DNA from 3 places in the Micromonospora jinlongensis genome. Region 2 is predicted to be linked to each of the others. Evidence: riboswitches for the same ligand, from Rfam matches in the RefSeq annotation. Region 2 holds a riboswitch; each other region holds the start of a gene.
What was found. Region 2 has a riboswitch for cobalamin ahead of HNR22_RS07425 (acyl-CoA thioesterase). Riboswitches for the same ligand answer to the same signal wherever they lie in the genome.
Positions count from the first base shown of each region.

Region 1: another riboswitch for cobalamin. It lies ahead of HNR22_RS01535 (ribonucleoside-diphosphate reductase subunit alpha); the one in region 2 lies ahead of HNR22_RS07425 (acyl-CoA thioesterase).
Region 3: another riboswitch for cobalamin. It lies ahead of HNR22_RS01490 (CbtB domain-containing protein); the one in region 2 lies ahead of HNR22_RS07425 (acyl-CoA thioesterase).

Region 1 covers NZ_JACCHK010000001.1:481,317-491,620, forward strand. The annotation lists gene HNR22_RS01525 (alpha/beta hydrolase) at 1-10, opposite strand, end outside; gene HNR22_RS01530 (helix-turn-helix domain-containing protein) at 274-1,239, opposite strand; cobalamin riboswitch at 1,489-1,705, shown strand; gene HNR22_RS01535 (ribonucleoside-diphosphate reductase subunit alpha) at 1,898-4,234, shown strand; gene HNR22_RS01540 (ribonucleotide-diphosphate reductase subunit beta) at 4,291-5,286, shown strand; gene HNR22_RS01545 (MerR family transcriptional regulator) at 5,334-6,248, opposite strand; gene eno (phosphopyruvate hydratase) at 6,367-7,632, shown strand; gene HNR22_RS31125 (arsenate reductase ArsC) at 7,669-8,076, opposite strand; partial or broken gene arsB (ACR3 family arsenite efflux transporter) at 8,161-9,186, opposite strand; gene HNR22_RS01560 (ArsR/SmtB family transcription factor) at 9,183-9,554, opposite strand; gene HNR22_RS01565 (GNAT family N-acetyltransferase) at 9,658-10,155, shown strand; gene HNR22_RS01570 (FAD-dependent oxidoreductase) at 10,202-10,304, shown strand, end outside.
Region 2 covers NZ_JACCHK010000001.1:1,740,617-1,750,920, forward strand. The annotation lists gene HNR22_RS07395 (ABC transporter permease) at 1-707, shown strand, start outside; gene HNR22_RS07400 (oligopeptide/dipeptide ABC transporter ATP-binding protein) at 704-1,708, shown strand; gene HNR22_RS07405 (ATP-binding cassette domain-containing protein) at 1,705-2,385, shown strand; gene HNR22_RS31200 (hypothetical protein) at 2,715-3,011, opposite strand; gene HNR22_RS07410 (hypothetical protein) at 3,008-3,187, opposite strand; gene HNR22_RS07415 (helix-turn-helix domain-containing protein) at 3,524-4,735, opposite strand; gene HNR22_RS07420 (hypothetical protein) at 5,270-5,953, shown strand; gene HNR22_RS07425 (acyl-CoA thioesterase) at 6,089-6,532, opposite strand; cobalamin riboswitch at 6,722-6,936, opposite strand; gene HNR22_RS07430 (copper resistance protein CopC) at 7,068-9,113, shown strand; gene HNR22_RS07435 (copper chaperone PCu(A)C) at 9,179-9,778, shown strand; gene HNR22_RS07440 (Dyp-type peroxidase) at 9,802-10,304, shown strand, end outside.
Region 3 covers NZ_JACCHK010000001.1:465,612-475,915, reverse strand. The annotation lists gene HNR22_RS01500 (ABC transporter substrate-binding protein) at 1-452, opposite strand, end outside; gene HNR22_RS01495 (ABC transporter permease) at 493-1,500, opposite strand; cobalamin riboswitch at 2,154-2,299, shown strand; gene HNR22_RS01490 (CbtB domain-containing protein) at 2,335-2,538, shown strand; gene HNR22_RS01485 (CbtA family protein) at 2,529-3,299, shown strand; gene HNR22_RS01480 (histidine phosphatase family protein) at 3,296-3,892, shown strand; gene HNR22_RS01475 (phosphotransferase) at 4,232-4,891, opposite strand; gene HNR22_RS01470 (GH92 family glycosyl hydrolase) at 4,986-10,304, opposite strand, start outside.

The sequences.
Region 1 (10,304 bases), 1.3 Mb from region 2:
CGGGTGCCATGTCAGGCGTCCTTCCAGAAAGAATGTCGAGCAGGTCGCGGCCGAGTTGGTCCCTGTGCGTGTCGGTGGGCCGTGCGGCGCCCCGGGGTAAACCAGCAGACGGGCGTTCTTGATGCGGGCGGCGGATGCCTGCCCGCCCACCGCGAAGGGGACGACCTGGTCGTCGTCGCCTCCCTCACCTTCGCCCCGGACGGTGCGAATCTAACCTCGGCGCTTCGATTTCTGACCGGCTCTGTGTGCACGAACGTTGTCCACAGCGCACGATCAGGACGGCGGCGTCTCCTCGCACGAGCGGCGCCACTGAGCGGGTGAGAAGCCGTAGCGGGCCTTGAACCGTCGGGTGAAGTGCGTCGAGTCCCGGAAGCCCCAACGGCGTGCGATCACGGCGACCGGCAGATGCCGCTTGTCTGGCCGACGCAGATCGTGCCACACGCTCTGGAGCCGTTCGCTGATGATCCACTGCTCGAGACTGATGTCGGCGTCCGCGCAGACCTTGTAGAGGTGTCGCAGGGAGATGTTGTGTGCCGCGGCGATGCGGCCGGGCGTGAGGTCGGGGTCGGCCAGGTGATGGCGGACGTACGTGCGGACGCGGGTGAGGATGGTCTCGGCGAGCACCTGCCTCGCGAGCCGTTCCGTGCGGTCGGCGGATGCCAGCAGCGCCCGGGTCAACTCGATGCTGGTGGTGGTGACGATCGCCGCCGTCGGGTCGGCCGTGATCCGCGCCGGATTCCTGGTGAGGTTCGTGATGTGGTCGGTGACCATGCGGTACAGCGGGCTGGCTCGCAGTCGGTGGATGGCGTGCCGGATGACGTCGATCGGCAGTCCGAGCTGGTCACTGGGAATCTGGATGCAGCCGGCCGCTCCGTCGCCGGACCAGGAGTAGTCGTACGGCGCTGACAGGTCGACGGCGAGGAGCTCGCCCGGCGGAACCACCTGTAGGTGCTTGTGCTGATCGAGGTGGCCGTGGGCGCGTTGCTGCACGGACAGGGCGACGACCGGCATCGCGTCCTGTCTGGCGAGTTTGGCCGTACGCAGCAGGCGGATGCCGGAGGAACGGCTGATGAAGATGTTGCTGTTGCCGAGGTCCCACAGTTCCATCCGGCAGAAGATGTCGCCGTCGGGATCCTCATGGATGACGTGACAGGGCGCCGACGCGTGCAGCATCGCCGTCCTGATGGCCTCGATACGATCCGGAAGCGGTATGACGGCGGTGTCGAGAACGTACGGCATGATTCCGCTTCCACTGTCGGAGCGCCTGAGTCCCCGAGGATAGGCGGAGCAGGGTCGAGCACGGTACCCCCCGAGTCGTCTCCCCGAGGCGCGCCCGAGTGCGGTCACCCCGGTGCCTGGCTGACGGGCGCAACCACGAATCCGCCGCTGAACGGCGTGCCGACACCCGGCCGTGACGGTCGTCACCGGACCGCCGCCGACACGCCCGGGGTCGACATGTGGGGTGTGACAACGCCTGCATCCCTATATATGGTGTCGAGCGCAGCTGGTTCGACCGCTCATCCGGTGTGGTCGAGGCAAGAGGGAACCCGGTGGAAATCCGGGACTGTCCCGCAGCGGTGAGTGGGAACGACCGCCGTCATCAGCACTGGGCCACCAAGCGGCCTGGGAAGCGACGGCCAGTAGGAGACCGGCCAGCCCGGTCGTGCCCACGAGTCCGAAGACCTGCCAGCGCGCCGCGTACCCGCACCCGGGTGGGCGGCGGTCCGAGGCCGCGTGGGACGGCTGACGCCACCTGACCCACGCCGTGCCGGCGTGGCGTCCGTCGGTGTCTGTCTCCTCGCGTCCGGACCACCAGGTCTCGAACTCCGAGGAGCGAGTGGTGACAGTCACCGAGGCAGTCCCGGTCAGCGGCGACGCGACAGTGCGCCGGACGCCGATGCAGGTCCGCAAGCGCGACGGCGCCACCGAACCCGTGGACGTGAACAAGATCGTCCGGGCGGTCGAGCGGTGGGCCGACGACCTGACCGACGTCGACCCGATGCGCGTCGCCACCCGCACCATCAGCGGCCTGTACGACGGCGCGACGACGGCCGAGCTGGACCGGTTGTCCATCCAGACCGCGGCCGAGATGATCGGCGAGGAGCCGCAGTACTCGCGCCTCGCCGCCCGGCTGCTGGCCGGTTACGTCGACAAGGAGGTGCGTCGGCAGGGAATCACCTCGTTCAGCGCGGCGATCCGGGTCGGCCACGCCGAGGGCCTGATCGGAGACGACACCGCCGCGTTCGTCGCCGCACACGCCGCGATGCTCGACGCCGCCGTCGATCCGGACGGCGACCGGCGATTCGAGTACTTCGGCCTGCGTACGGTGGCCGACCGGTACCTGCTGCGCCACCCCACCAGCAGGCTGGTGCTGGAGACCCCGCAGTACTGGCTGCTGCGGGTGGCCTGTGGTCTGTCCACCACGCCCGACGAGGCGACCGGGTTCTACCGGCTGATGTCCAGCCTGGCCTACCTGCCCAGCTCGCCGACCCTGTTCAACTCCGGCACCCGGCACACCCAGATGTCCTCCTGCTATCTGGTCGACTCCCCGCTCGACGAGCTGGACTCGATCTACCAGCGGTACGCCCAGGTCGCGAACCTGTCCAAGTTCGCCGGTGGCATCGGTATCGCGTACTCCCGGGTGCGGTCCCGGGGCGCGCTGATCCGCGGTACCAACGGGCAGTCCAACGGGATCGTGCCGTGGCTGCGCACGCTGGACGCGAGCGTCGCCGCGGTCAACCAGGGTGGCCGGCGCAAGGGCGCGGCCTGCGTCTACCTGGAGCCGTGGCACCCGGACATCGAGGAGTTCCTGCAACTGCGCGACAACACCGGCGAGGACGCCCGACGTACCCACAACCTCAACCTGGCCAACTGGATCCCGGACGAGTTCATGCGCCGGGTCGAGGCCGACGAGCTGTGGTCGCTGTTCGACCCGCACGAGGTGCCCGAGCTGCCCGACCTGTGGGGGGAGCGGTTCGACGCCGCGTACCGCGAGGCCGAGGCGCAGGGCCGGTACGTGCGGCAGGTCCCGGCGCGGGAGCTGTACGGGAAGATGATGCGGACCCTGGCCCAGACCGGCAACGGGTGGATGACCTTCAAGGACGCCGCCAACCGGTTGTGCAACCAGACCGCCGAGCCGGGCAACGTGGTGCACCTGTCCAACCTCTGCACCGAGATCGTGGAGGTGTCCAGCGACGTCGAGACGGCCGTGTGCAACCTCGGTTCGGTGAACCTCGCCGCCCACCTCACCGACGGTGGCATCGACTGGGAGCGGCTGCGCGCCACGGTCCGTACCGCGGTGACGTTCCTGGACCGGGTCATCGACATCAACTACTACCCGACCTCGCAGGCGGCGGCGAGCAACCCCCGCTGGCGGCCGGTCGGGCTCGGGCTGATGGGCCTCCAGGACGTCTTCTTCGCGCTGCGGCTGCCCTTCGACTCGCCGGCCGCGCGGGAGCTGTCCACCCGGATCAGCGAGGAGCTGTACCTGACCGCGCTGGAGACCTCCGCCGACCTGGCCCGCGACTTCGGCGCGCATCCGGCGTATCCGCAGACCCGGGCCGCGCGGGGCCAGCTCCAGCCCGACCTGTGGGGCGTCGAGGGTACGCAGACCGCACGGTGGGACGCGCTGCGCGAGCGGGTCGAGGCGTACGGGCTGCGCAACTCGTTGCTGGTGGCGGTAGCCCCGACCGCGACCATCGCCTCGATCGCCGGGTGCTACGAGTGCATCGAGCCGCAGGTGTCCAACCTGTTCAAGCGCGAGACCCTGTCGGGGGAGTTCCTCCAGGTCAACACCGCTCTGGTACGCGAGCTGAAGGCCCGTGGTCTGTGGACCGACCGGATCCGGTCGGCCATCAAGCGGGCCGAGGGGTCCGTGCAGGACATCGCCGAGCTGCCGGCCGGCGTACGGGAGTTGTTCCGCACCGCGTGGGAGCTGCCGCAGCGCGCCCTGATCGACCTGGCCGCGGCCCGTGCCCCGTTCATCGACCAGTCCCAGTCGCTGAACCTGTTCCTGGCCGCACCGACCATCGGCAAGCTGTCCTCGATGTACCTGTACGCCTGGAAGGCCGGGCTGAAGACCACCTACTACCTGCGCTCCCGCCCAGCAACGCGGATCCAGCAGGCCACCGTCAGCGCCGTCGCGCCCGTCGCCGTCGTCGCCCCGGTGGTGGCCGACGCGGAGGCGCTGGCCTGCTCGTTGGAGAACCCCGAGTCGTGCGAGGCCTGCCAGTGACCGCCGACACCGCCACCGCCGCTACCGCCGACACCGCCGAAACGAGGACCACGCACATGCTGCTCGACCCCGGGATGGACCTCACCCTCCGCCCGATGCGCTACCCGCACTTCTTCGACCGGTTCCGCGACGCCATCCGTAACACCTGGACGGTCGAGGAGGTGGATCTGCACGCCGACCTCGCCGACCTGGACAAGCTGTCGCCGGCCGAGCGGCACCTGGTCAGCCGTCTGGTGGCGTTCTTCGCCACCGGCGACACGATCGTCGCGAACAACCTGGTGCTCAACCTGTACCAGCACGTCAACAGCCCCGAGGGCCGCCTCTACCTGTCCCGGCAGCTGTTCGAGGAGGCCGTGCACGTCCAGTTCTACCTCAACCTGCTCGACACGTACGTGCCCGATGAGACCGAGCGCTTCGAGGCCTTCGCCGCCATCGAGAACATCCCCTCGATCCGTCGCAAGGCCGAGTTCTGTTTCCGCTGGATCGACTCCCTGAACGACCTGCGGGAGCTGCGGTCCCGGGAGGACCGACGGACGTTCCTGCTCAACCTGATCTGCTTCGCCGCCTGCATCGAGGGGCTGTTCTTCTACGGCGCGTTCGCGTACGTCTACTTCCTGCGCTCCCGTGGGCTGCTGCACGGCCTGGCCTCCGGCACCAACTGGGTGTTCCGGGACGAGTCGATGCACATGGCGTTCGCGTTCGACGTGGTCGACACCGTCCGCGCCGAGGAGCCGGACCTGTTCGACGACGACCTCGCCGACCAGGTTCGGCGGATGCTCACCGAGGCCGTCGAGTGTGAGGTGCAGTTCGCCGAGGACCTGTTGGGCCACGGTGTGCCCGGCCTGATCCTGGAAGACATGCGGGAGTACCTCCAGCACGTCGCGGACCGTCGCCTCGCCCAGCTCGGCATCGCCCCGCACTACGGGTCAACCAACCCGTTCGCCTTCATGGAGTTGCAGGACGTGCAGGAGCTGTCCAACTTCTTCGAGCGGCGCGTCTCGGCGTACCAGGTCGGGGTGAGCGGCACCGTCGCCTTTGACGACGACTTTTAGGGCCTGTGTCGAAGTCCTCGGTCGAGCCGAGGACTTCGACACAGGCCCTAGGCGGCAACCGATCCGGGGGCCTGGCGTCGCTTGGTGAGCCACCGCATCACGTGCAGGGGGTGCGACGCCGGGTCCGGAATCGGGTGGAAGACGTGTTCGACCTCGCCGTCGGCGATGATCAGCGTCAACCGCTCGTAGAGCGTCATGTCACCGGCGGCGCGGGTCGGCAGACGCAGCGCGTCGGCCAGCGTCAGCCTCGGGTCGGGGATCAGCGGGTAGGGCAACCGCAGCCGGTGCGCGAGTTCCCGCTGGTATCCGGTCGACTGCGCGGACAGGCCGTACACCCGGGCGGCGCCGGCCGCACGGAGTTCCGCGTGGTGGTCGCGGAACCAGGCGGCCTGCTCGGTGCTGCCCCGGGCGCCATGGACCTCCAGCAGCCCGTTGGGCAGGTCGACGCCCGGCCGCCCGGTCAGTGGGTACACGAAGATGACGGTGCGCCCGTCGCCGAGCGCACCCAGATCGACCGGGCGGCCGTCGGTGCCGTAGAAGGACAGGGATGGCAGGCTGGTGCCGACCAGCGCGGCGGGGTCGGTGCCGGCCGCCGCGCTGCCGGGCACGACCTGGGACGCGGCTGCGTCGAGGCGGGCGTCCAGCGCGTCCCGCTGGGCGGTCAGTTTGCCGATCCGCTCCTGCAGGCCGGTGATGCTGCTGCGGTACGTGGCCACCGCCGCCGCGCACACGTCGGCGTCGTCGGCTCCACCGGCGATCGACTCGACGAACGGGCGGGTCTCCTCGACGGTGAGGCCGAGCGCCATCAACTCGCGGATCTGTGCCACCAGCCGCACCGCGATCGCGTCGTACTCCCGGTAGCCGTTGCCCAACCTCCGGGGCACGACCAGCCCGGCCGACTCGTAGTACCGCAAGGCCCGGACCGTCGTCCCGGTCCGTCGTGCCAGCTCACCCACCCGCATCCCGCGACCCTAAACCCGCACCCTGGGGTACGGGTCAACGTGTCGATCGTCGCGGTGCCAGGACCGCCGTTTCCTGCCAGTCTGGCGGCGAAAAGGCATCGTGAGCAGGGAGTGTGTGATGACGGCAATCAGTCGGGTGCGTGGTCGGCAGATTCTCGACAGCAGGGGCAACCCGACCGTGGAGGCCGACGTGGTCCTCACGGACGGATCGACCGGGCGGGCGGCCGTGCCCTCCGGGGCGTCGACGGGGGCGAACGAGGCGGTCGAGCTGCGCGACGGGGACCGCAAGCGCTTCCACGGCAAGGGCGTCACGACGGCGGTCGGCGCGGTGAACGGTGAGATCGCCGACGCGGTGACCGGGCTCGACGCGGAGGACCAGGCCCTGATCGACGAGACGATGATCGCGCTCGACGGGTCGAAGGACAAGGGTCGCCTGGGTGCCAACGCGATCCTCGCCGTGTCCCTGGCGGCGGCGAAGGCGGCGGCGCTGGCGCACCGGCAGCCGCTCTACCGCTACGTCGGTGGCGTCGGGGCCCGCCTGCTGCCGGTGCCGATGATGAACATCATCAACGGCGGGGCACACGCCGACAACCCGCTCGACTTCCAGGAGTTCATGATCACCCCGGTGGGAGCGCGGAGCTTCGCCGAGGCGGTCCGGATGGGATCTGAGGTCTTCCACACCCTGAAGGCATCGCTCGCCGTGGCCGGTCACCACACCAACGTCGGCGACGAGGGCGGCTTCGCACCACCATTCACGACCGCCGACGAGGCGCTGAGTTTCGTGCTGCGCGCCATCGAGGAGGCCGGCTACGAACCCGGCACCGACATCACGATGTGCCTCGATCCGGCCAGCTCGGAGTTCTTCCGCGACGGCGTCTACGACTACGTCGGTGAGGGGCGCGAGCGCACCGTCGAGCAGCACATCGACCACCTGCTCGACCTGGTCTCCCGGTACCCGATCAGCTCCGTCGAGGACCCGATGGCCGAGGACGACATCGCCGGCTGGAAGCGGCTGACCGCGCTGGCGGGGGAGCGGGTGCAGCTGGTCGGCGACGACGTCTTCTGCACCGACGTCGACCGGCTGCGCGACGGGATCGAGGGCGGCTACGCCAACGCGATCCTGGTCAAGGTCAACCAGATCGGCACGCTCACCGAGACCCTCGCGACGGTGGACGCCGCCCACAAGGCGGGGTACCGGGTGGTGATGTCCCACCGCTCCGGGGAGACCGAGGACACCACCATCGCCGACCTGGCCGTGGGCGTCGGCTGCGGCCAGATCAAGACCGGTTCGCTGTCGCGCTCGGACCGTACGGCCAAGTACAACCAGCTCATCCGCATCGAGGAGGAGCTCGGCGACCGCGCTGTCTACGCCGGCAGCCGCTGAGGCGCCAGTTTGTGCGGGTGCCGTGCCGCCCGATGGTCAGGTCGTCCGGCTCAGCTCGGCGAGGAGCTTCTCCACCCGGGCGCGGATCTCGTCGCGGATCGGGCGGACGGCCTCGACTCCCTTGCCGGCGGGGTCCTCCAGCTGCCAGTCCTCGTAGCGCTTGCCGGGGAAGACCGGGCAGGTGTCGCCGCAGCCCATCGTCACGATGACGTCGGAGGACTCCGCGGTCGCGTACTCCAGAGGTTTGGGGGTCTGGTCGGTGATGTCGATGCCGACCTCGCGCATGGCCTGCACGGCGGCGGGGTTGACCGTCTCGGCCGGCGCGGAGCCGGCCGAGAGGACCTCGACGGTGTCGCCGGCGAGGTGGCGCAGCCAGCCGGCGGCCATCTGGGACCGGCCGGCGTTGTGGACGCAGACGAACAGGACGCTGGGCCTGGTGCTCATGAGGGGTTGCCTTCCGGGTTCCACGGTTGCCGAGGGTGTGGGAGTGAAGAAGCGGCGGCGCGCCCACAGGGACACGTAGACGAGCCCGACCAGGACGGGCACCTCGATCAGCGGGCCGACGACCCCGGCGAGGGCCTGACCGGAGGCGACGCCGAAGGTGCCGATCGCGACCGCGATGGCGAGTTCGAAGTTGTTGCCGGCCGCGGTGAAGGCCAGGGTGGTGGTGCGCTCGTAGCCGAGACCGATGGCCCGGCCGAGAGCGTAGGAGCCGGCCCACATGAGGGCGAAGTACACCAGCAGGGGCAGCGCGATGCGGACGACGTCCAGGGGGCGGCTGGTGATCGCGTCGCCCTGTAGCGCGAACAGGATCACGATCGTGAACAGCAACCCGTAGAGGGCGGCCGGGCCGATCCTGGGCAGGAAACGTGCCTCGTACCAGGTGCGGCCCTTGGCGCGCTCGCCGAGGCGGCGGGTGAGGTAGCCGGCGATCAGCGGGATGCCGAGGAAGATGAGCACGTTGCGGGCGATGTCCCAGGCCGAGATCGTCAACTCGGCGCCGGACAACCCCAGCCACCGGGGCAGCACCGAGAGGTAGAACCAGCCGAGCAGACCGAAGGCGACGACCTGGAAGACGGAGTTGAGCGCGACCAGGACGGCGGCGGCCTCCCGGTCACCGCAGGCGAGGTCGTTCCAGATGATGACCATGGCGATGCAGCGGGCCAGACCGACGATGATCAGGCCGGTGCGGTACGCGGGCTGGTCGGCCAGGAAGATCCAGGCCAGGGCGAACATCACGGCGGGGCCGACGAGCCAGTTGAGCACCAGCGAGGAGATCAGCAGTCGGCGGTCGCCGGTGACGGTGTCGAGCCGGTCGTAGCGGACCTTCGCGAGCACCGGATACATCATGATCAGCAAGCCGATCGCGATCGGTAGCGAGATCCCGCCGATCGTCACCGCTTCCAGCGCGCCGTCCAGGCCGGGGATCAGGCGACCGAGGAGCAGGCCGGCGACCATCGCCAGCCCGATCCAGGCCGGTAGGAACCGGTCGAGTCGGGAGAGGCGACCGACGACGGCGCTCTCTGCCGGGTCGCTCTGCACGGTGCTGGTCACGAGCAGTCCGGTCGGTCGGCGGGCGCCGCTGCGGGTGTGACGGTGAGCAGTGCGGCGAGCTGGCGCAGGATGGCCGGCCGGGCGCGGTAGTAGACCCAGGTGCCCCGGCGTTCGGCGTCGACGAGCCCGGCCTCCCGCAGCGTCCTGAGGTGGTGCGAGATGGTGGGCCCGGTCAGGTCGAACGCGGGGGTCAGATCGCAGACGCAGATCTCCCCGCTCTCGGCGGAGGCGATCATCGACAGCAGTTGCAGCCGCACCGGGTCGCCGAGCGCCTTGAACGCGGGCGCGAGCACCGCGGCGGCTTCTGCTGGCACGCGTCGCTCGGTCAGCGAGGGGCAGCAGGCCGCCGATACCGCTTGATTAGACATTGCTCTAGGTTGACACTGATCGAATCAGTGTGCAACTGTCTGATTCGACAGGCGTCGAGACAGGCGTCGTCGAGCAGTCGACCCCACCGGGAAGGACACCTGGATGGCTGACCTCACCGTGCGGCCCATGACCGAGGCCGACGCCGAGCGGGTCCTGGCGATCTACCAGGCTGGCCTCGACGCCGGCAATGCCAGCTTCGAGATCACCGCCCCGACCTGGACGGCCTTCGACGCCGCCCGGTTGACCGGGCACCGCTTCGTGGCCATCGACCGCGACGGCACCGTCCTGGGCTGGATCGCGGTCTCGCCGACCTCGACCCGCGCGGTCTACGCCGGAGTGGTCGAACACTCCGTCTACGTGGACCCTGCCGCGCAGGGCCGTGGTGTCGCCCGACTGCTGCTGGACGCGCTGATCACCTCCACCGAGGCCGCCGGCATCTGGACGATCCAGTCCGGGGTCTTTCCGGAGAACACCGCCAGCATGGCGCTGCACCAGCGCGCCGGGTTCCGCGTGATCGGCGTACGCGAGCGGGTCGGGCGCCACCACGACCGCTGGCGCGACGTCGTCCTGCTCGAACGTCGCAGCCCCACCATCACCTGACGAGCCCGCGCCCCGCAGGCGGGCCACCACATCGAGGAGTCAACGGATGAACGCTCTGGACGGCCTTCCCGTTGTTGTCATCGGCGCCGGTCCGACCGGTCTCGCCGCCGCCGCGCACCTGCACCAGCGCGGCCTGCCCTTCACCGTCC
Region 2 (10,304 bases):
CCCGGTTGGCGCCGTCCTGGGCGCACCTCGCCGGCACCGACGACCTCGGCCGGGACGTGGCCCACCGTGCCGTCTACGGGCTGCGGGTCTCGCTGCTCGTCGGTGCGGTCGCCGCGCTCGTCGCCACCGTCCTCGGCGGCGTGGTGGGCGGGATCGCCGGCACGCTCGGCGGCCGGGTGGACCGGATCCTGATGCGGATCGTGGACACCATCGCCGCGATGCCGCACCTGCTGCTGGGCATCTTCATCGTCGCCATGCTGCGCCCCAGCCTCGGCGCGGTGATCGCCTCCGTCGGGCTCACCCACTGGCTCTCCACCGCTCGCATCGTGAGATCCGAGCTGCTGAGCCTTCGTACCCGGCCGTTCGTCGACGCCGCCATCAACGGCGGAGCCGGTCGGGGTCGGGTCCTGATGCGACACCTGCTGCCGCACGTGCTGCCCCGGCTGGCGCTGGCCACCACCCTGATGATCCCGCACGCGGTGTGGCACGAGACCGCGCTGTCGTTCCTCGGCCTGGGGCTGCCGCCGCACCTCGCCTCACTGGGCAACATGATCAATGACGGTCAGGGGTCGCTGCTGACCGGCGCCTGGTGGGCCAGTCTGGCGCCGGGGGCGGTCATCGTCGTCGTCACCCTCGCCATCGCGGTCCTCGCCGCCCGCTGGCGCGACCGCCTCGATCCCCGGGTCCGAGCGGAGCTGCACCTGTGACCACCACCGAACGCCTCACCGCCCCGGCACCGGACCGCGCCGCCGTGCGTCGGCCGCTGCTCACCGTTGACGACCTCGGCGTCCAGTTCCGGCTCCGCGACACCAGCGTGCACGCCGTCACCGACCTCAACCTCACCGTACGGGCCGGCGAACTGCTGGCCATCGTCGGTGAGTCCGGCTGCGGCAAGTCCGTGCTCGCCCACGCCCTGCTCGGCCTGTTGCCGGGCAACGCCACGATCACCGGCCACGCCGTCCTGCACTACCCGGACGCCGACCCGGTCGACCTGGTCACCTGCGGTCAGCGCCACCTGGCCCGCCGGGTACGCGGTCGCCGGGTCGGGCTGGTGCCGCAGAGCCCGGCCACCGCGCTGAACCCGGTCCGCACCGGACGACGACTGCTCACCGAGACGCTGCGGGCGCACGGCCGGGGCCGCGAGGACTGCGATCGGCTCGCTGTCGACGTCGGGCTCGACCCGGCCGACCTGGACCGCTACCCGCACGAACTCTCCGGCGGCATGGCGCAGCGCCTGGTCACCGCGCTCGCGCTGGCACCCGACCCGTCGCTGCTCATCGCCGACGAGCCCACCACCGGTCTCGACCGCCCGTTGGTGGACCACACCCTCGATCTGCTGCGACGCCGCTGCGACGACGGCTCGGCCGTCGTGCTCATCACCCACGACCTGGCCGCCGCGCAGCGGGTCGCCGACACGGTCGCCGTCATGTACGCCAGCCGCATCGCGGAGCACCGGGACGCCGGCCAGCTCTTCACCGCACCAACCCACCCGTACGCGGCGGCGCTGCTCGACGCCCTGCCCGACCGCGCCTTCCGGCCGGTGCCGGGCGACCCGCCGATGCTCACCGCGCTGCCCCCGGGATGCTCGTTCGCGCCCCGCTGCCCACGTCGCACCGACCTCTGCGCGAGCCAGCCACCGCCGACACCGCTCACCGGAGGTGGCACGGTCGCCTGCCACCACCCGATCACCACCGGAGCCGTCACGTGACCAGCTCGCCGCATCTGCTCGCCGACGAGGTGACCGTCGGGTACGGCCGGCAGGTCGTGCTCGACGGCGTCACGCTGCGCATCGACCGGGGCGAGACGGTCGGCCTTCGCGGCCCGTCCGGCTGCGGCAAGTCGACACTGGTCCGGGTCCTGGCGCTCCTGCGCCGCCCCGAGGGCGGCCGGGTCAGCATCGACGGCACCCCGGTCGGCGGTGTGCGCTACGCCGTGCCGGTCGACCTGCGGACCCGCGTCGCCGTGCTCTTCCAGAGCCCTCGCGCCGCCGCCGATCCCCGGCTGAGCCTCGACGACCTGATCGCCGAACCGCTGCGCGCGATCCGAACGCCCGAGCCGGCGGTCCGCGAGCGGGTAGCCGAACTCGCCGAACTCGTCGGCCTCACCCCGGACCTGCGCGGCCGGCGGCCACACGCGGTGTCCGACGGGCAACTGCAACGGGCCTGCCTCGCCCGGGCGCTCGTACACCGCCCCGACTACCTGCTCTGCGACGAGGCCACGGCGATGCTCGACGCCTCGACCCAGGCGCACGTCGCCGCCGTCATCCGCGACTACCAGCGGGCGCAGCGCGCCGGAGTCCTGATCGTCACCCACGATGAGATCCTGCTGAACCGCTGGGCCGACCGGGTCGTCGACCTGGTCGGAACGGCATCGGCCGTGACCTGAGTCTTCTACCGACGCGCTGGCGCGCGGCGCCGATCCGGGTCGACCTTGAGCGCGGATTGAAAACCCGCGAGCGTGATGGTGTCGTGCACAGCGGTAGTCCGTCCTCGGAAACCACACCACCGGTCGCGGGCACACGCTGACGAGGACACGCCCCCGCTTCGCACGTACGGCCCGTCACCCGCACAGCCCATCCGAAATTGGGTTTGTTAGCCAATTTCGGGGGGCGTAGTCGATCGAAGTGGACAACTTGACTCCTGCACAACGACCTCTTCGGTGTGAACTCTCGTCAACCCGGTCGGCTTGAGCTTGATGCGAGGTCAGACGGCCTGCTAGCGCGCCTCCCGGCTCGGTTCGGTTGGCAGCGTTGCTGTACTTCGCTGCTGTACTGCTGGCTTCGACAGCCTGGCCTCCCTGGTCCATCCGAGAAACCGGCGGTGCAGCACGCCGGCCGGGGTCCAAGGCATGTCCTCGGTCGCCTGAACGAGGTAGGACCCGAGGTAGAGTGCCAGCGACACGGGAGCATCCGCATACTCCGCCCGCAGCTCGCGCTTCCGGGTCAGGCAGGGCCAGGGCAGGCCGCAGCCACCGCAGCTCCAGATCGGCATGACCGGGCCGTGGACGGTCACCGCACATCCGTCAGGAAGCGAACGGTGATCGCCCGTGCCTGCCGGCTGGTCGCCCATTCGACCTGCCAGCACGGGTATGGCGTGAGCCGCGCCCACCACGCCCGGCAGCCGCTGCACATGCCGTCCAGCCCTCGGACGTGCGACGCGATGATCGCCTCCTGCTGCCCGCTACTCACTGCTCACCCTCCTGTGGCCAATGGCCACGATTGATCGGTATCCGGTGCCGGGCACGGCAGGGTAGGTCGGCTCCGCAGCGGCAGATATGCCGCCAGAGTTGCCACGACCACACCGGCCGATGCCTGCGGGCGAGAGTCAGCGCGGTGGCCGAGAGGTATTCGTCATACGAGACGCGCCGCACGGCCCCTCCCTCGTTCGAGCACGAGGACGGCTTCCTGCCCTCGAAGCTGAAGGGGACGCGGCGACCAGGCGATACCCGCACCGCCCGCCGCATCCCGTGAGCAAGAAGCTACGGTGGGTCGTGGAGCGGAATGGGTAAGGTTTCTACCCCTGGATCACGAGAGCAGCCCGACCTTGATCGCAAGGTCACGGGCGTCGTCACGGGCGGAACGCGGGCCGTCGAGCAGGTCCAAGGTGATCTGGCGGGCGTACCCGTTGAAGCGGATCGTCTCCGGGGCCGATTCGTACGCCTGCCGGAGGGTCATCACGGCCGCTTCCTTGTCGTCCTTGCCGTAGTGCGCCCGTGCGACCTCGATGAGATGGCGTGCCCGGCGCGGCCTCGACGGGATCGCCGCGGAATCATGACGGCGTGCCTGTCGCACCGCCTCACCTGACTTCTGCAACTCCACCGCCACGGTCACCGCATGAGCGCCCATGATGACCTGTGAGAACGATGTCTGCGGCTGATAGAAGCCCTGCGGCAGGCGCTGCGCCACCCGGTCCGCGCGGTCCCAGTACCGCCAGGCTCGACCTTCCTCACCAGCGCGGGCGGCGGTGTAGGCAGCCTCGAAGTTCAACGCACCCCAAAGCGCCAGGAGGTTCGTGTTGCCGTCGGCGGTGCGCGGCTCCAGCGCCGACAGGAGGTCCAGGGTCACCGCCATCGCGGTGTCCCAGTCACCGGCATCCCGATGTACCTGGCACAGGAACCATCCCGCGCACGCCAGCGCCTCCGGGTCGCCGGACTCCTGTGCCGCCACCATCGCTCGGTCCGCGACCCGCCACAACAACTCGGCGGCGGGTTGGTAGGCAAGAAACATCTGCGTCAGCCCGAACGTCTCGGCCAACAGGGCCTGAGCCTGCCGACGCTCATCACCCTCGTACGCCAACGCGGCGCGCTGCACGTCGCGCAGCATCCCCGGCAACAACCCGCCCAACACCGTGCGGTGATCCGACGCCTGATGACGCGCCCGCCACGCCATCGCAAGCCGCTCCCTCAGGCTCGTCAACGACTCCGGGGAAGCCTCGTCAGAAATCGCGAAGCGGTTCACGGCGTCACGGACGGACGCCAGCGCCGGATGCTCCGGCCCGTTGACGACAGCAGACCGGGCGCTCAACTCCCCGGCCAAGGCAGACACGTCGACCTTGAGAGCACGCGCGATGCGATCCAGCATGTGAATGCGCGGCGGCAAGATGCGATCGGTCTCCACTGCCTTGACCCACTCGGCGCTGCGCCCGACCAACCCCCCGAGCACCGCACGGGTCTTCCCGGACCGCTCCCGGTAGACCTTCAACCGCTGTCCGAAAGTCAACTCCGGCAAGAAATCCATCCCGGACCTCCTCATAGCGCGGGACGCACCGTCGGCGCCCAGGCCGCCGCCACCCAACGCTACCGGCCTGCCTGCCGCCTCATAACCCCTCACACGCCGCGCGTCGCCTTCCACGCCGACGCCCAAAGCCCTGGCCTCCTCGCTTGTAAGTTCGGGGCGCTTCGTGCGGCGACATCCGTCTTCGCACGCGACCTCGGGCGGCGATCCGCACTTCGCCGTCCGCGGCGGTCCTCGTTCGAGGCCAGTGCTGTCACTGTTGCTGTCGACAGTCTGATAGCCGTCATCAAAGCAGCAGGGCTGAGCTGTCTCAACGGTCCACCAGAGTCCATGGACGTCCGGCGCTGCCCGCACCCGTCGTCACCCAGTTGGTCACCCAGCCCAAGCCTCCTTGACCCCAGGCACGCGCGGGGTTCGTATGGCTCTAAGATCCTTCTCTTCGGCAGGTGATACGCCTCCGGAGTCCTCGAAGGCGGATTCGCCATGATCCCTGATCGGACTGATGTAAGCGGCCGCCTGGATAGGGCGCTGGCGGGTGTGGCCGCCACGTTCCAGGGCATGACGGCCCACCGGCAGGAGTCCAACTGCGAGTGTCACTGGGGCAGCGCGGAGGAACTGGCACTGCTCAAGACCCCGGACGTGCCGCTTGACGACGACCTGCTCCGCCGCACGTACTGGACCACAGACTGGCACTACCCCGGCCCGCTGCTGCGCCGGATCCTGCCCCAACTGACCCAGAGCCTCGTGGCGGGCCGCGTAGAGCCAATGGCCGGGATGGAGAGCCTTGGGCTGTTGTTCACCGCCGGCCGCTGGCAGGAGTGGCCCACCGGACAACAGGACGCCCTGCGGGAATTCGTGGACGCCTGGTGGCTGCACGTCCTGGTCGAGCCCGATGCAAAGGTGCCCGCCCATGAGGCCCTAACACTCCTCGCCGAGGCCACCACCAAGCTCGCCCCGTGGTTGGCTATCTGGGCAGAGTTGCTGGTCGACGCGGTGGCGCGGCGGCGGCTGGTCACAGCCGTGGATGAGTGGATGGACGACCTGCTGGGCGATGCGCTCCCTTGGTCGAGTTGGCACAACGAGGACACGTGGTGCCCGACGCTGTCGCTGTGGGTGCTACGACACGCGCCGGCCGTACTGCGGGAGCACGACGCGTCGATCGAATTACACGACTACATCCGGCTGCTTGTCCTACCCTACGCCGATCGGTGGGACCGATAATCGCGGCGGCGACCGTGCTGTGGGTCCAACCCCACCCCGCTGACCTTGCCATCCCGTCTGCCGCCGACCCGCCCTCCTGGGGGGTGGGCTGCTCCTCGGACTGGCCAGCGCCGCGACGGACGGACCGAGCGCTTCTCAGCCGTCGGCGCCGTCGAGCAGCGCGCGCCGTAGCGCCAGCCGGTGCTCCCGACGGATCTCCGCCTCCCGGTACCGACGCCGGTCCCCGTCGGTCTCCGGCAGCAGCGGCGGCACCGTACGGGGCTGACCGTCGTCGTCGATGGCGACCATGACCAGGTGGGCGGTGGCCACGTCGGTGGGCGGCACCGCACGGTCCCACCGGTCGGCGGTCACCTTGACGGCCACCTCCATCGAGCTGCGGCCGGCCCAGGTGATCCGGGCGTCGACGTGCACGACGTCGCCGACCCGTACCGCGCGCAGGAACGCGGTCTCGTCGATGGCGGCGGTCACCGCCGGCCCGTCGGAGTGCCGGGCGGCGACCACACCGGCGACGGAGTCAATGAGGTTGAGGATCCGGCCGCCGTGCACCGTACCCATCAGGTTGGTGTGGTGCTGGTCCATGATCTGCGACAGGGTCAGGTGCGACGCCGACGGCGCTCGGCCGGCGATCGTGGTGGTGTCGTGCACAGCGGTAGTCCGTCCCTCGGGAAACCACACCGCCGGGTCGCGGGCACACGCTGACGAGGACGCGCCACACGCACGGCCCGTCACCCGCTCAGCCCACCCGCGAGGCCGACGGCAGCGCACACGGTTGTGTACGCGGCGCCGGCAGGTCTTCGGACTCGCGGGCCTGACCGGTCGCGCCGGTCCCCTACTGGCCGTCGCTTCCCAGGCCTGCTGGCCCAGTGCTGATGACGGCGGTCGTTCCCACTCACCGCTGCGGGGCAGCCCCGGATTTCCACCGGGTTCCCTCTTACGACGCCCAGTCGGTCACGACGGGGCGAACCAGCGCCGTCGGCAGCATAGCTGGCCAGGGATTCCGTCCATTCGGCGCGGCGTGCTGCGGCGGCACGGCGTCCTCATCGTCAACTTTTGCCATCTGAGGAAAAAGATCGCCACCTCTTGAAAAAAGTCTCACGGCGGTGAGGATATTCAAATGCGTCGTCTCCCTCAGACTTGCGGGCGGGTGGTCTCGGGCCTCCTCGCGCTCCTCCTCGCCTCGGCGGTCGCCCTCCTCGCGTCCGCCCAACCCGCCGCAGCTCACGGGACTCTCGCCATGTCCACGCCAGCGAGCGGCGCCACGGTGAACGAGCCGTTGACGTCGGTGCGGCTCTACTTCACCGAGAAGGCCGCCGCCAACGCGTTCTTCACGATCACCGCACCGGGCGGCGTCCGGGTCGACAACGGCTGGTCGTACGGGGAGCCGAAGCCGCTGGACAAGCCGGTGCGGGAGTACTTCCTGGTCAACGGACAGTTCGAGCCACGGGAGTACACGACGGGGTTCCCCGTGGTGGTGCCCGTCTCCCACCTGCCGGCCAAGGGCCAGTACTCGGTGAGCTACCTGTCGGTCGCCTCGGACGGCGACACCGTGCGGGGCACGTTGACCTTCCGCTACAACGGGCGGGTGACGGCAGCGCCGCAGGGGTGGAGTGCGCCGTCGACGCAGCCGGACCCGGCGCTGGTGGCCGCCACCGAGCAGCACGGATCATCTGGGCAGGGCTCAGCGGTTCCGACCACCGCAGTCGAGTCGGCGGCCCCGCCGTCCGCGGCTGCGGCGGCCCCGCCGACCGGGTCGAGCGATGAAAGCGGCCCCGGAGCACTGGCCTGGGCCGGCTTGGCGGTGGCGGTCGGGGCGGTGGCCGGGTTCTTCTTCTGGCGTCGCCGATCGGCTTCCACAGGCAGAGCCACCGGCCGGGGCCGTACCTCGTCGGCGACCTCCGGTCGACGCGGCGGCGGTGCCCGTACCACGAACAAGGCCGCCGCGGGCAAGGCCAGCGGCGGCAAGGCCAGCGGTGCCAGGGCCAGCAGTGGCAGGGCCAACGGTGGCACGGTCGGCGCGGCGACCGTGGCGCAGACCACGGGCGACAAGCGGCGACCCACCACCGTGCCGGCGGCACGCAAGAGCAACGCGGTCGTCACGGCCCGCACGGGCGTCGCAGTCGATTCGACGGCGACCGATCAGGCGGCGAAGGCCTCCGCCACCACGGACGGCGCGCCGACGGTCGACCCCGACCCGAGGCCCGACGCGGACCTCGCCGCCGTGACACCCGGGTCCCGGCTGAGCAACACCCATCTGGCGCTGCTCGTCGGTGGGCTGGTGATCGCCCTGCTGGCCGGGTTCGGGTTGGCTCGCGTCGGGACCGGCGACGAGAGCCCGACGGGCGGCACCGCCCGACAGGCCGCGGGTGGTCCGCCTGCCCCGGGGCAGGCGGAGTCCGCGACCGACGGGCACCAACACCCGGCGGGCACCGGGCCGCACACGCATCGCGGTGACGGCGCAACGGGCGACACGCTGGCGACCGGGACGACGGTCAGCGCCGGTGGGTACGCCCTGCAACCGTTGGAGCGGTCCCAACCGCTTGGTGTACGCGCGGACTACCGTTTCCGCATCGTCGGGACCGACCGGCAGCCGGCGACGCGTTTCGCTGTCGTACACGACAAGCCGTTGCACCTGATCGTGGTGGGCCGCGACCTGTCCGGCTACCAGCACCTGCACCCGACGATGGCGCCCGACGGCACCTGGAGCGTCCCGGTGACGCTGGCCCGGCCCGGCGGCTACCGCGTCTACGCGGACTTCTCCGTCACCGCGACCAACGGCACACAGGTCCCTCTCGTGCTGGGCGTCGACCACACCGTGCCCGGCGCGCACACCCCGACCGCGCTGCCGCCGGTGCAGGCCCAGGCGACGGCCGGGCCGTACGCGGTGTCGATGAACGGCACCCCGACGGTGGGAGTGACGGCGCCGATGCACTTCCAGGTCAACGCACCCGCGCTGGAGCGGTACCTCGGCGCGTACGGGCACCTGGTCGTCGTCCGGGAGGGCGACCTCGGGTACGTGCACGTCCACCCCGAGCTGGAGCTGGTCGACGGGTCGGTCAAGTTCTGGCTGACCGCCCCGAGTTCGGGCCGGTACCGGGCGTTCTTCGACTTCCAGGTCGCCGGCAAGGTGCACACCGCCGAGTTCACGATCAACGTGCCCTGAGACCGGAACTTTCTCCCTGCTGCGGCCGACCATCCAGCCAGCAGCAATCAACGGAGGAAGAACACATGCGCACCACCAGCCCGCTCGGTTCACGCCGCTCGGCCACCGTCCTCGCCGCCGCCATCCTGGCGGTGGGCGCCGCGGGTTGCGGCGCGTCCGACTCTTCGTCGGCAGCGCAGCCGAGCCCGTCCGTGTCGGCCTCGGCAAACCCGGACGCCGGTGTGATCGGCATTCGTGACCCGTGGGTCAAGGCGGCCGACAAGGGGATGACGGCGGCCTTCGGGACGCTGGTCAACGAGGGCGACAGCGATGTCACCCTCACCAGCGCCACGACCTCGGTGTCGCCGATGGAGCTGCACGAGATGGCCATGAAGGACGGCACGATGGTCATGCGGCAGAAGCAGGGCGGCATCGTGATCAAGGCCAGGGGCACGCACGCGTTGGAGCCCGGTGGCGACCACCTCATGCTGATGAACCTCACCAAGCCGGTCCAGGCCGGTGACGAGGTGACCTTCACCCTGACCTTCGCCGACGGCAGGACCCAGCAGTTCCGCGCGGTGGCCAAGCCGTTCACCGGCGCGCAGGAGAGCTACGCCCCCGGGCACGGCGAGCCCATGCCCGGCATGAGCGCTACGCCGGGGATGAGCATGAGCCCGGCATCGTGACCGAGACGTCACCCGTCCGGCCGGTGAGCAGGCGTGGCCTGCTCACCGGCGGGGCTCTCGCCGTCGGCGGTGCCGTGGCCGGCGGGGCCACGATCGCCGCGACCCGTGCCGGGCAGACCAGGCCACCGGCGGCGAGCGCTGCCGACACGACGCTGGCGGCGACCGTCGGCGGCCTGGTCGAGCCGTTCCACGGCGCCCGGCAGGCCGGGGTGGCCACCGAACCGCAGGCCCACGCGGCATTCGTCGCGTTGACCCTGCGGGCCGGCACCGACCGGGCCGCGCTGGGGCGGATGCTGCGGCTGCTCACCGACGACGCGGCCCGGCTCAGCCGGGGCCAACCCGCTCTGGCCGACACCGAGGCCGAACTCGGGCTGCTGCCGGCACGACTGACGGTGACCTTCGGCTTCGGGCCCGGCCTGTACCGGGCCGCCGGCGTCGACGACCGGCGGCCCGCCTCGGTGGTCGATCTGCCGTCGTTCCGCGTCGACCGGCTCCAGCCGGCCTGGTCCGGCGGTGATCTGCTGTT
Region 3 (10,304 bases), 1.3 Mb from region 2:
GACGGCTGCGGGCTGGTGCCAGAGTCGATCATCGCAACCGGGATGTTCGCGGCGAGCGCCTTGTCGGTGGCGGGCGCCAACGCACTGGAGTCGGTGGCCGCGTAGACGATGCCGTCGACCTTCTTGGTGACGTAGTTCTGGATCAGGTTGACCTGACCCTCGACATCGGTTTCGGTGGTCACCCCGTCCCACTGGACGGTGACGTCACCCGCGCGTTGCGCGGCGCACTCGGCGCCCGCCTTCACCGTGTTCCAGTAGTCGGCCCCGACCGCCTTCGGGACCACAGCGAGCTTCAACGGCCCGCTCGCGTCCTTGGTCGCGCCGTCGCCTCCGTCCCGGACCTCGACCCCGCCGCAGGCGCTGAGCAGAGCGGTCGCCGCGGCCACGGCCAGAATCGCCTGCGCGCGCAGGAGTGGCCCGCGTGTCCGCCGGCTGGTGGTGGTGTGTGCCATGGTGTGTGTCCTTCCTCGTTCGGACTCTCGGAATGGCATGTCAACCCCGTGATTCCAGCCGCCGTCGGCGGTACTGGTCGAAGTAGACGGCGGCCCAGATGATCAGGCCGACGATCACCTGCTGGTAGTGGATGCTGATGTCGAGCAGGACGGCGCCGTTGCGGACCAGGGCGATGAGGAACGCGCCGATGATCGTCCCGACGATCCGGCCCTGACCTCCGAACAGGCTTGCCCCACCGATGACCGCGGCGGCGATGACGTCGAGCTCCAGCGAGATCCCGTAGTTCGGCTGGCCGGAGTTGACCCGCGAGGCCGCGATCATGCCGCCCAGCCCGACGAGCACACCCGCCAGCACGTACACGCCGGTCAGGTGCCGCCCGACCCGGATGCCCGACCGGCGTGCGGCCTCCAGATTGGAGCCCATCGCGTACGTGTACTGACCGAAGCGGGTCTGGGAGAGCAGGAAGGCGACACCGACGGCGACCAGTACGGTGATCACCACGGCGAACGGGATGCCGACGATCTCCCCGTTGCCGAGCAGTTGGAAGGATCGGGGCAGGCCGTAGACGCCGACCGCCCCGGTGATGATGAAGACGAGCCCGCGTCCGACGGACATCGTTCCCAGCGTCGCGATGAACGGTGGGATCCGAGCCACGGTCACCAGCAGCCCGTTGAGCAGCCCGGCCAGCGCGCCGACGCCGATCGCGACCGTTGTCGCCGCCCAGAGTGGAAAGCCGAGGTCGCGTACGACCATCGCCCCCGCCACGCCGGCGAGCGCGGCGACCGATCCCACGGAGAGGTCGATGCCCCTCGTGATGATGACCATCGTCTGCGCCGTGGCGATGATGGCGATCACCGCGGTCTGCGCCCCGATGTTGAAGAGGTTGTCCGCGGTCAGGAAGTAGGGGCTGGCGAAAGTCAACACGATGAACAGCACGACGAGCGCGGTGGCGGCGGTCAGCTCGGAGACGGCGTGGGAGATCCGTTCCCGGAACCAGTCGCTGGGCGTGCCGTGCTGCGTGCCGGTGGTTGCCTCGACGGTGCTCATCGTCGGCCCTGACCTCCCCAAGCGTGGCGCCGCACGCGACGGGAGAGCCGTCGGCGAGCGGAGCACCGGTGACCGGCCGAGCCTCCTCGGCAGGGAGAGACGGGCTCGGGCCCGCGCCACCCACGGAGATAGGTCGGATGTTTCCCTTGATCAGGCGTTACCATGCCATGCACGTGCGTGTGTTGCCAAGGTCTTGCGACCATGTTTTGTCGTCGTTACGCGAGCCCTCGGAGCCCTATGTCCGATCAGAACGGCATGACCTGTTGTCGATGGCCGCCCCGCGAGCCAACGCACCACAATCCGATTGTTATCGATAACATGCTATGTCTTCGACGCCCGCCGCGCTCGCCTCCTCACGAACCCAACCGGTGTACCGGGCGGCGAGCAGACAGACCGGCCGGTCCGAGCCAAGAATCAGCAGACCCGGGCCGAACAGTCGAGCGCGTGCTCGACAGCGGGCCGCGGGTCCGCCGTCGTCCAGGCCGCGCCGTTCACCCCGGCCACCAGCCCGGAGAGCTTCGCCGTCGCGTCGGGTTCGGCCGCGGCGAAGGATGCCCGCCGACGGCGGCCGGGTTTTGATCAGACGAATCGGGCGGCGCTGAAGCCTCGGGCGCCGGTGCCTCACCCGTTGCGGGGCCGGGTTGACCGCCTGCGGCGGCACCGATACCGTCGACCCACTATCTGCGGCGACGCGAGGGAAGCCGGTGTGATTCCGGCGCGGTCGCGCCACTGTGAGCGGTTCCCCCACCTCAAATGGGGCCCGTGAGCCAGGACGCTCGGTCGTCCGCAGCCTTGCGATGGGGACGCGTCATCCCCGGGGAGGTTCGTGATCATATGTCCAGCTCCACGTCCAGCCAGCCGTTGGTGAATCCCGCTGGCACCACGCGTCTTCTGTGGACGGTCCTGGCGACCGTCGTGGCGCTCACCCTGCTGGCCTACCTCGTCGCGTTCGACCAGGGTGCGGTGTCGCGCAGCGGTATGTACCTGCACGAGCTCATGCACGACGGCCGGCACCTGCTCGGTGTTCCGTGCCACTGAACGCCACCACCGCTCCCCCGTTCCTCGCCGTCCTCGTCCGCGGCCTGCTCGCCGGCCTGATCGCTGGCCTGCTCGCCGGGACGTTCGCCTACGTCGCCGGCGAACCGCACGTCGAGGCAGCCATCGCGATCGAGGAGGCGGCCTCGCACGCCGAACCCGCCGCTGGCGGGCACCAGCACGACGAGGCCCTGGTCACCCGGAGCGGCCAACGCGGCGGGCTGTTCCTGGCCACCGGCCTGTTCGGCGCCGCGATGGGCGGTCTGCTGGCCACGGCGTACGTCCTGCTGGCCCGTCGGCGGCGGACCGACGACGACGGGCGTTCCGGCCTGCTGCTGGCCGGTGCGGCGCTGCTCGGCGCGGTGATCGTGCCGTTCCTCAAGTACCCGGCGAACCCCCCGGCGGTCGGCGACCCGGCCACCATCAACCAACGCACCGTCACCTACCTGCTGATGGTGGTGCTCGGTCTGGTGGCCGTGTGGGCCGGCTCGCTGGGCTACCGGTCGGTCGGCGCGCAGGCACCACTGTGGCAACGCGTCGCCGCGGCCGTCGGCGGCTTTCTGCTGGTCACCGTCGCGTCCTACGTGGTGCTTCCCTCGTTCCAGGAAGTCCCCACCGACTTCCCCGCGACGCTGCTGTGGAACTTCCGACTGGCCTCCCTCGGCACCCAGGTGGTGCTCTGGACCGGGATCGGCCTGCTGTTCGCGGCCCTGATGCACCACGATCGACGCCGTCAGGCCGCCGCCGCCCTGCCCAGCACATGACCGTCACCAGCCTCCGGCTGGTCGCCCACGGTCACACCGCCGCCCTGCGTCGGGCCCGCTTCGGCGGGCCCGACGACGGTCTGGACGAGGGCGGTCTGCGCGCCACCCTCGCCCAGGCCCACGCGGATCCGGACCGGCGTGGGCACCTCGGCATGCACGACACCTGCCTGTGCAGCCCAGCGGCGGCGGCCCGGCAGACCGCCGCCGCCTTCGGTCTGCTGCCGACGATCGAGACGGCGTTGGCCGACTGCGACTACGGAGACTGGACCGGACGGTCGCTCGAAGAGATCGCCGGCACGCACCCGCAGGCCCTACACGACTGGTTGTCCACACCGAACTCGGCACCGCACGGCGGTGAGTCCGTCGCGGCCGTGCGGGATCGGGTCGGCAGTTGGCTGGACGAGCAGCACCGAGCCGGCGGGCGCGTCATCGCGGTCACCCACCCGCTGGTGATCCGGGTCGCGGTCGTGCACGCCCTCGGCCTGCCAATGGCGACGTACCGGCAGCTGGACGTGGAGCCGTTGGCGATCATCCGGCTCACCAGCCAGGGCACGCGCTGGCAACTCCGACTGTGCGCGCCGCGAGCAGGTTGAGGTCACGCCAACGGCGCGGGCCGCCGCGCCCAGGCGGCCGGCGGCCACGATGCCGACACCGGCGCCGACAGGTACCGGACCGGGAGGGTGCTGTTGGCGGCGGTGTCGCGCTGGGCGCGGAGCCGAGGTGGGTCGACTCCGCGATGGTGTGGTCATGAATCCAGGGCCCGCAGTGAGCTGAGCGGCGGGTGGACGGCCCGGAGAGCGATATACCTCAGAGGTATAGATATGACTCCGAGGTATGCCGCCTGAAAGCAATACACCGTCGCCGGGCCAGCGCGATGAGAGGCCCGGCGTCGCGCTGCTGCCGCGCCGCTGAGCCCGACCGGACGGTCTGCTTCAGCCCGCCCGAGTATGGACCAGTGCGGCGGCACGGCCCAGGGCGGACTTCTCGACGGCGGTCAGCGCCGGGTCGACCCGGCGCTGACCCACCGCACGCCGTAGTTGGCTGGCCCGGGGTGGCTGCGCGCGTCGCTGAAAGGCGTCGAGGCCGTCCCGGGCAAGATCGGCGAGCTGCGGGTCCGGGCTGACCGCCACGTCGGCGAGGATGAGAGCGGTCATGGCCACGTCCAGGTCTGCCGGTCCCTCGGCCGCGTTGCGCCAATCGATGACCACGGGCCCGCGCGAGGTCACCATGACGTTCTGTGGGTGCAGGTCGAGGTGCAGGACGCGGTCCGACGGGTCAACGCTGAACCGGGCCGGCAGGCTGTGGAGGCGGTCGAGCAGGCCCACGAGCAGGTCGGCGGCCGCGCCGATGGCGGTGCGTCCGGCCAGCATCGACGCCAGGAGAGTCTCGCCGTCGAGTCGTTCGAGCACCAGGTCGGGCCCTTGGGCGTCGTACACCACGGGCACCGGGTAGCCGGCGACCCCGACATACGCCATCAACGCCGCCTCGGGCGCGCTGTCCCCACCCTGCCGGTACCGGCGCAGCACCCGCGACTCGTCGAGCACGTAGACGTCGGCGTCGCGCCCCGAGGCGAGCAGCGCGTGATCGGCCATGGCAGACGACGCTAACAGTGGTTGCGCGACAAGCGCGTGGGGCGGGCCGTGATCACGGCCCGCCCCACCCTGCTGCGCTGTCCCCGGCTCAGTGCTAGCCGGTGACGGTGAACGGCCGGGACACCTTCGTCGCCGACTTCTCACCGCTCAGCGTGACGCTGGTCGCGCCCGCCTTCGCCGCACCCGGAACGCTGACCGTCGCGCCCGAGATGACACCGTCACCGTTCGCGCGCACCGTGCTGACCGCGAGGCCGTTCCCGACGGTGATCGTGACCGCCTCGTTCGGAACGAACCCGGAACCGTCGATGGCGATCGACGTACCACGCGGACCCGAGGTGGTCAGCAGTGCCACCCGCGGCTGGTAGCTCGGCGCCTGGGCCTGCCCGGTCACCTGGACGGTGGCCGTGGCCGGCGTCCGCGTCGACGCGCCCGTCGCGGTGACCGCGTACCGGCCGGGTTGTGCGTCACCGGAGGTCGGGACCGAGACGCGGACCGTGCCCGTCGCGGAGGCCGCGACCTTCGTGGTCCGGGCCGGGTCGGTGCCGACGCTGACGGTCACCTGCTCACCGGCGGCGAACCCACTGCCGTCGACGGTGACAGTGCCGCCGGTGGTGACGGGGCCAGCCGCCGACAGCGCGATCGTCGGCTGGGAACCGCCCCGCGCGACGGTCACGGTGAAGGCCTCGGTGCTGCTCGACAGCGTGTCCCACGCGGTGACGTGCACCGTGTAGGTGCCCTCCCGCGAGTAGGTGTGCTGACCGCTCATCGCACCGGACGCACCGATGGTGACGTCGTCCGGAGCCGTGCCGTCACCCCACTGGACGCGGGCACGGTAGCCGGTCGTGCCGGGAACGCCGCCGGTCACCGAGCCGAGGTTCGCCGCGAGGGCCTGGCCGGCGTTCGCCGTCTGGTCCTTCGGGGCGACAGTGGCCAGCGCGGGGGCCGGCGTGCCGTCGTTGGCGACGGCGAACACGTGGATCCGGCCCGCCGAGCGAGGGTCACCGGTCTGCGTCGGCAGGGTCACCGACACCAGCGTCTTGCCCGCCGGAATCTGGTACGGCGCGGTCGCGAACAGGAACGGCTGGGCGCCGTCCCGGCTCGTGCCGTGCAGCCGGTACGCCGTCCGGGCAACGATGATGTTGCCGTAGGACGGGCTGGCGTTGGCGTTGCCGCCCAGCGTCCAGTCGCTCATCTGGATCGGGACGCTGGCCGTGCTGCCGTCACTGAAGTTCGCCGTGCCGGTGGTGCTCTGGTTGCCCTGCGTTCCGGCGCCGATGAAGGAGATGCTCTTCGCGTCCTCCGGCAGGTCGAGCAGGACCGTCGCACCGTTGCCGGTGGCGTTGTCCGGCTGCCCGGCCGGGATCATCGGCAGCGTGAACTGCAACGCGGTCCCCGGGACCTGCTGCCGCTGCCCCTGCGTCGCACCGCCCGCCGCCAGGGCGGCCCGCGAGTACGCCCACGACTTGGCGTCGCAGTCCGCCGCGAGGACTCCCTCGTCGCCGACGCAGACGGTGTCGAACGCGGCGGTGAGGCCGGACGTCGGGGCGTACGCCACCTCGACGCCGACCGTCGCGGAGCTCTGGCTCTCGCCGTCGGTCACCGTGACGTTCGCCTGGTGGAAGCCCGGGGTGGCGTAGGTGTGCGACCCGCCGATGTTGTAGACGGCCCGCGAGCTCAGCGTCACGGTGCCCTCGGTGACCGGCGTGCCGTCACCCCAGTCGATCGTTGCCCGGTAACCGGTCGCGGTGCCCCCGGTGACGGACGCCAGCGGTACCGAGACCGGTACGCCGGACGCCGCGTGCACGCTGCCCGCGGCGGTCACCGCGATGTCGCCGCCTCCGATGGACACGTCGCCACCGGCGAGCAACTCGATCTCGGCGAGACTGGTCTGCGCGGCGCCGACGGTCTTCGTGACCGCGAGACGGAACTGCGCGAACCGGCCCGGCTTGTCGATCGTGTACGGGCGGGTCTGACTGCGCCACCGGAACACCTGGTCCCTGCGGGAGTCCACGGTGGTCCAGGTGATGCCGTCGTTGGAGCCCTGCAGTCGCCAGTCCGCCGGATCGCCCGCACTCGCCCCCGACGTGACGGTGTAGTACGTCGGCTTCTGCTTGCCACCACGGAACGCCCAGGAGATCTGCGGGGTCGCCGAGGTGAAGGTCAGCTGCGTGGTGGACGAGTCGTCGAACAGCTTCGACGCGTCCTGACCACCGGTGGCGGTCGCGGTGCCGAGGCCGGGGCCGGTGGTGTCCTGCAACGGCTTCGGCGCCTGGTCACCCTTGGTCAGCGACGGCGGCGCGTCGTTCCTGCCGCTGCCCCAGGAGGACGGGTTGGGGCCCATCTGGAAGTCGATGGTGCCGCCCTTGGCGAGTGCGGCCACGTCCACCGACAGACCGCGCTGCTTCTTGCCGTTGACCTTGACGTCCTGCACGTAGACGTTGCGGGTGCTGTTGCTCGGCGCGTTGACGACGATGTCGCCAGTGGTGCGACGCACTGTCATCTTCGTGAACTGCGGCGAACCGATGGTCCACTCGGACGACCCGGCCTGCAGCGGGTAGATGCCCAGCGAGCTGAGGATGTACCACGACGACATCTCGCCGTTGTCCTCGTCGCCCAGGTAGCCCTGGCCGATCTCGCTGCCGACGTAGAGGCGACGCAGGATCTCCCGTACCGTCGCCTGGGTCTTCGCCGGTGCGCCGGCGAAGTTGTACATGTACGGGATGTGGTGCGACGGCTGGTTGCTCATGCCGAGCTGACCCATCCGCACCGCACGCGCCTCGATCATCTCGTGGATGACGCCGCCGTACCCGCCGGGGCGGTCGGCGTTCTCCGGGGTCGAGAAGAACGTGTCGAGCTTGTCCCGCAGCGCCTTCTGCCCACCGAACAGATTGGCCAGACCCTGACCGTCCTGCTGGGCGGTGAAGGCGAAGTTCCACCCGTTGGTCTCGGTGTAGACGCCACCCCAGTCCAGCGGGTCGCCGGCGAGGAAGTTACCGGCGGCGTCGCGACCCTGGAAGAGCTTCGACTTCGGGTCGAAGAGGTGGACGTAGTTGCGGGCGCGCTCCAGGAAGTAGCGCGACTCCTCCTTGAGCCGGGCGCGCTCCGACTTCGGCGTGGCCGGGTCCTTGGCGAGGGCCGCACCCATGTTGCCGATGCCGTAGTCGTTGATGAAGCCCTCCAGCGCCCACGACACCGACTCCCCGGTGGAGGTCGGCGTGTAGCCGAGGAACAGTGACGTCTCGATGCCCTTGCGCCCGACCGCGCTGCGCCCGGACGCGACGGTCGCGTCCTTGACGGCCGCGTCGTACGCCGCGAGCGGGTCCGGCAGTTTGACCCCGGTGAGGTACGCCTGGGCCAGAGCCACGTTGGCGCTGGTGCCGGTCATCAGGTCGGCGTAGCCGGGAGACGACCAGCGGGCGATCCAACCGCCGTCGCGGTAGTGCTGGACGAACCCGTCGGAGATCTTCGCGGCGACGTCCGGGTACAGCAGCGCGTAGGCGGGCCACACGGTGCGGTACGTGTCCCAGAAGCCGTTGTTGACGTAGATCTGCCCATCGACGATCTTCGCGCCGGTCTGGGTGGGAGTCGAGGCGCCGGTCGGCGCCGAGACCGGGCTCGCGTACTGCCAGCGCGGCGCGGCGGCGGTGCCGGTGTTCTCCGACTGCGAGTTCGGGTAGAGGTTCAGCCGGTACAGGTTCGAGTACATCGAGACCAGCTGCGGTTCGGTGGCGCCACGCACCTCGACCCGGCCGAGCCGGTCCTTCCACATCGCCGTCGCCGCGGCGTGGACCTGGTCGAAGCTCTTGCCGGTGACCTCCAGATCGAGGTTGCGGCGCGCCTGGTCGACGGAGAGGAACGACGTCGCGAGGCGCATCGTCACCTCGCGGGTGGTGGAGACGTCGAACGTGGCCGAGGTCGAGGCGGTTGCCGTCGGCGCCCGGTCGAAGGCACCGGACACGAACATGCGGCTACGACCGGCCGACAGGCCGCTTCCGTTGTCGACCCAGCCGGTCAGGGTGCCGTCCGTGCCGATGGTGAAGGTGCCGTTGTGGAAGACGAGGCTTCCGGTCGCCTGCCCGGTCGGGAAGGTGAACCGCATGATCCCGGCGTGGTCGGTGGGCGACATCTCGGCGACCAGGCCGTTCTGGAGCGTGACCCGGTAGAGGTCCGGCTGCGCGATCTCGTCGTCATGGCTGAAGGCGAGCGCGCGGCTGGCGGGCTGGCCGGTGAGGGAACCGCCGCCGACGACCGGCATGACCGACATCTGGTTGCGGTCACCCATCCACGGGCTGGGCTCGTGGGAGATCGCGAGCCCCTGCAACATCGGCAGGTTGGCCTCGTTGTTGACCCGGTGGTACTCGTACTCCCAGGAGTTGGACGTCGCGTCGGTCACCGGGGTGAAGAAGTTGAAGCCGTTCGGCACCGCGGTGATCGGCAGGTTGTTGCCGCGCGAGAAACCGCCAGTCGAGTTGGTGCCCCGGCGGGTGTCCACGTAGTTGGTCAGCTTCGTGCCGTCGATCGACGCCGGCGCGGCCGTCAGCTCGATGTCGTCGAGCCACCCCTGGAACTGGGTGTCCCCGGTGGACTGCGGGTTGTCGTACGCCAGCAGGATGCGGTCGATCGTCTTGCCGCGGGCGATGGTGCCGAGGTCGGCCTGCACCAGGTTCCACTGGTCGGCGAAGAGCACCTTCGACGCGCCCTGGCCGGCACCGGTGAGCAGGTAGCCGTGCTGGTCGACGGGCGAGCGCCCACTCAGGTAGCTGCCGTCGGTGAAGTGCAGGTCGACGGCGGCGTAGGTGGACGGGTACCGGGCGTTGCCCGTGGTGAACTCCGGGAAGATCTTGTATGACAGACGGGTCTTCGGCCCGACCGGGACGTTGACGTCGAACAGCTTGTTGGTCGCGTACGAGCGGCCGTCGCCCTCGGCGCCACCGGAGTAGCGCAGCGCGGCCAGCCCGGTGAACCCGGCGTCCGGCTTCGTGGTGTAGCCGCCGTTCGGGCCGGCGGTGGCTTCGCTGACCATCGGCGTGGCCGGCGAACGGACGTCGGAGCCGTCGCTGATGTTCCAGTCGGCGAGCTGCACGAGCGAGTCACCGGAGTTCGCGGTGATGTTCAGCCGGTAGAAGGCGTAGGCGCTCGTGTTGGTGAAGCTGTACCTGTTGGTGGCGTACCGGCCGCTGAACGTCTGGCCGACGCGCTTGTCCAGGTCGGTCCAGGTGCTGCCGTCGTTGGAGCCCTGGACGACGAAGTCCCTGGGGTCGCGCGACGGTGCGTCGTTGGCGGAGGTCAGCGAGTAGCGCAACACCGTGGCCGGCTTGGCGAGCTGGTAGGTCACCCAGCCGCTCGACTGGAAGATCAGCCACTTGGTCGACGAGTCGTCGTCCTTGAGGTTCGCGGCGACCTCTCGCGGCTG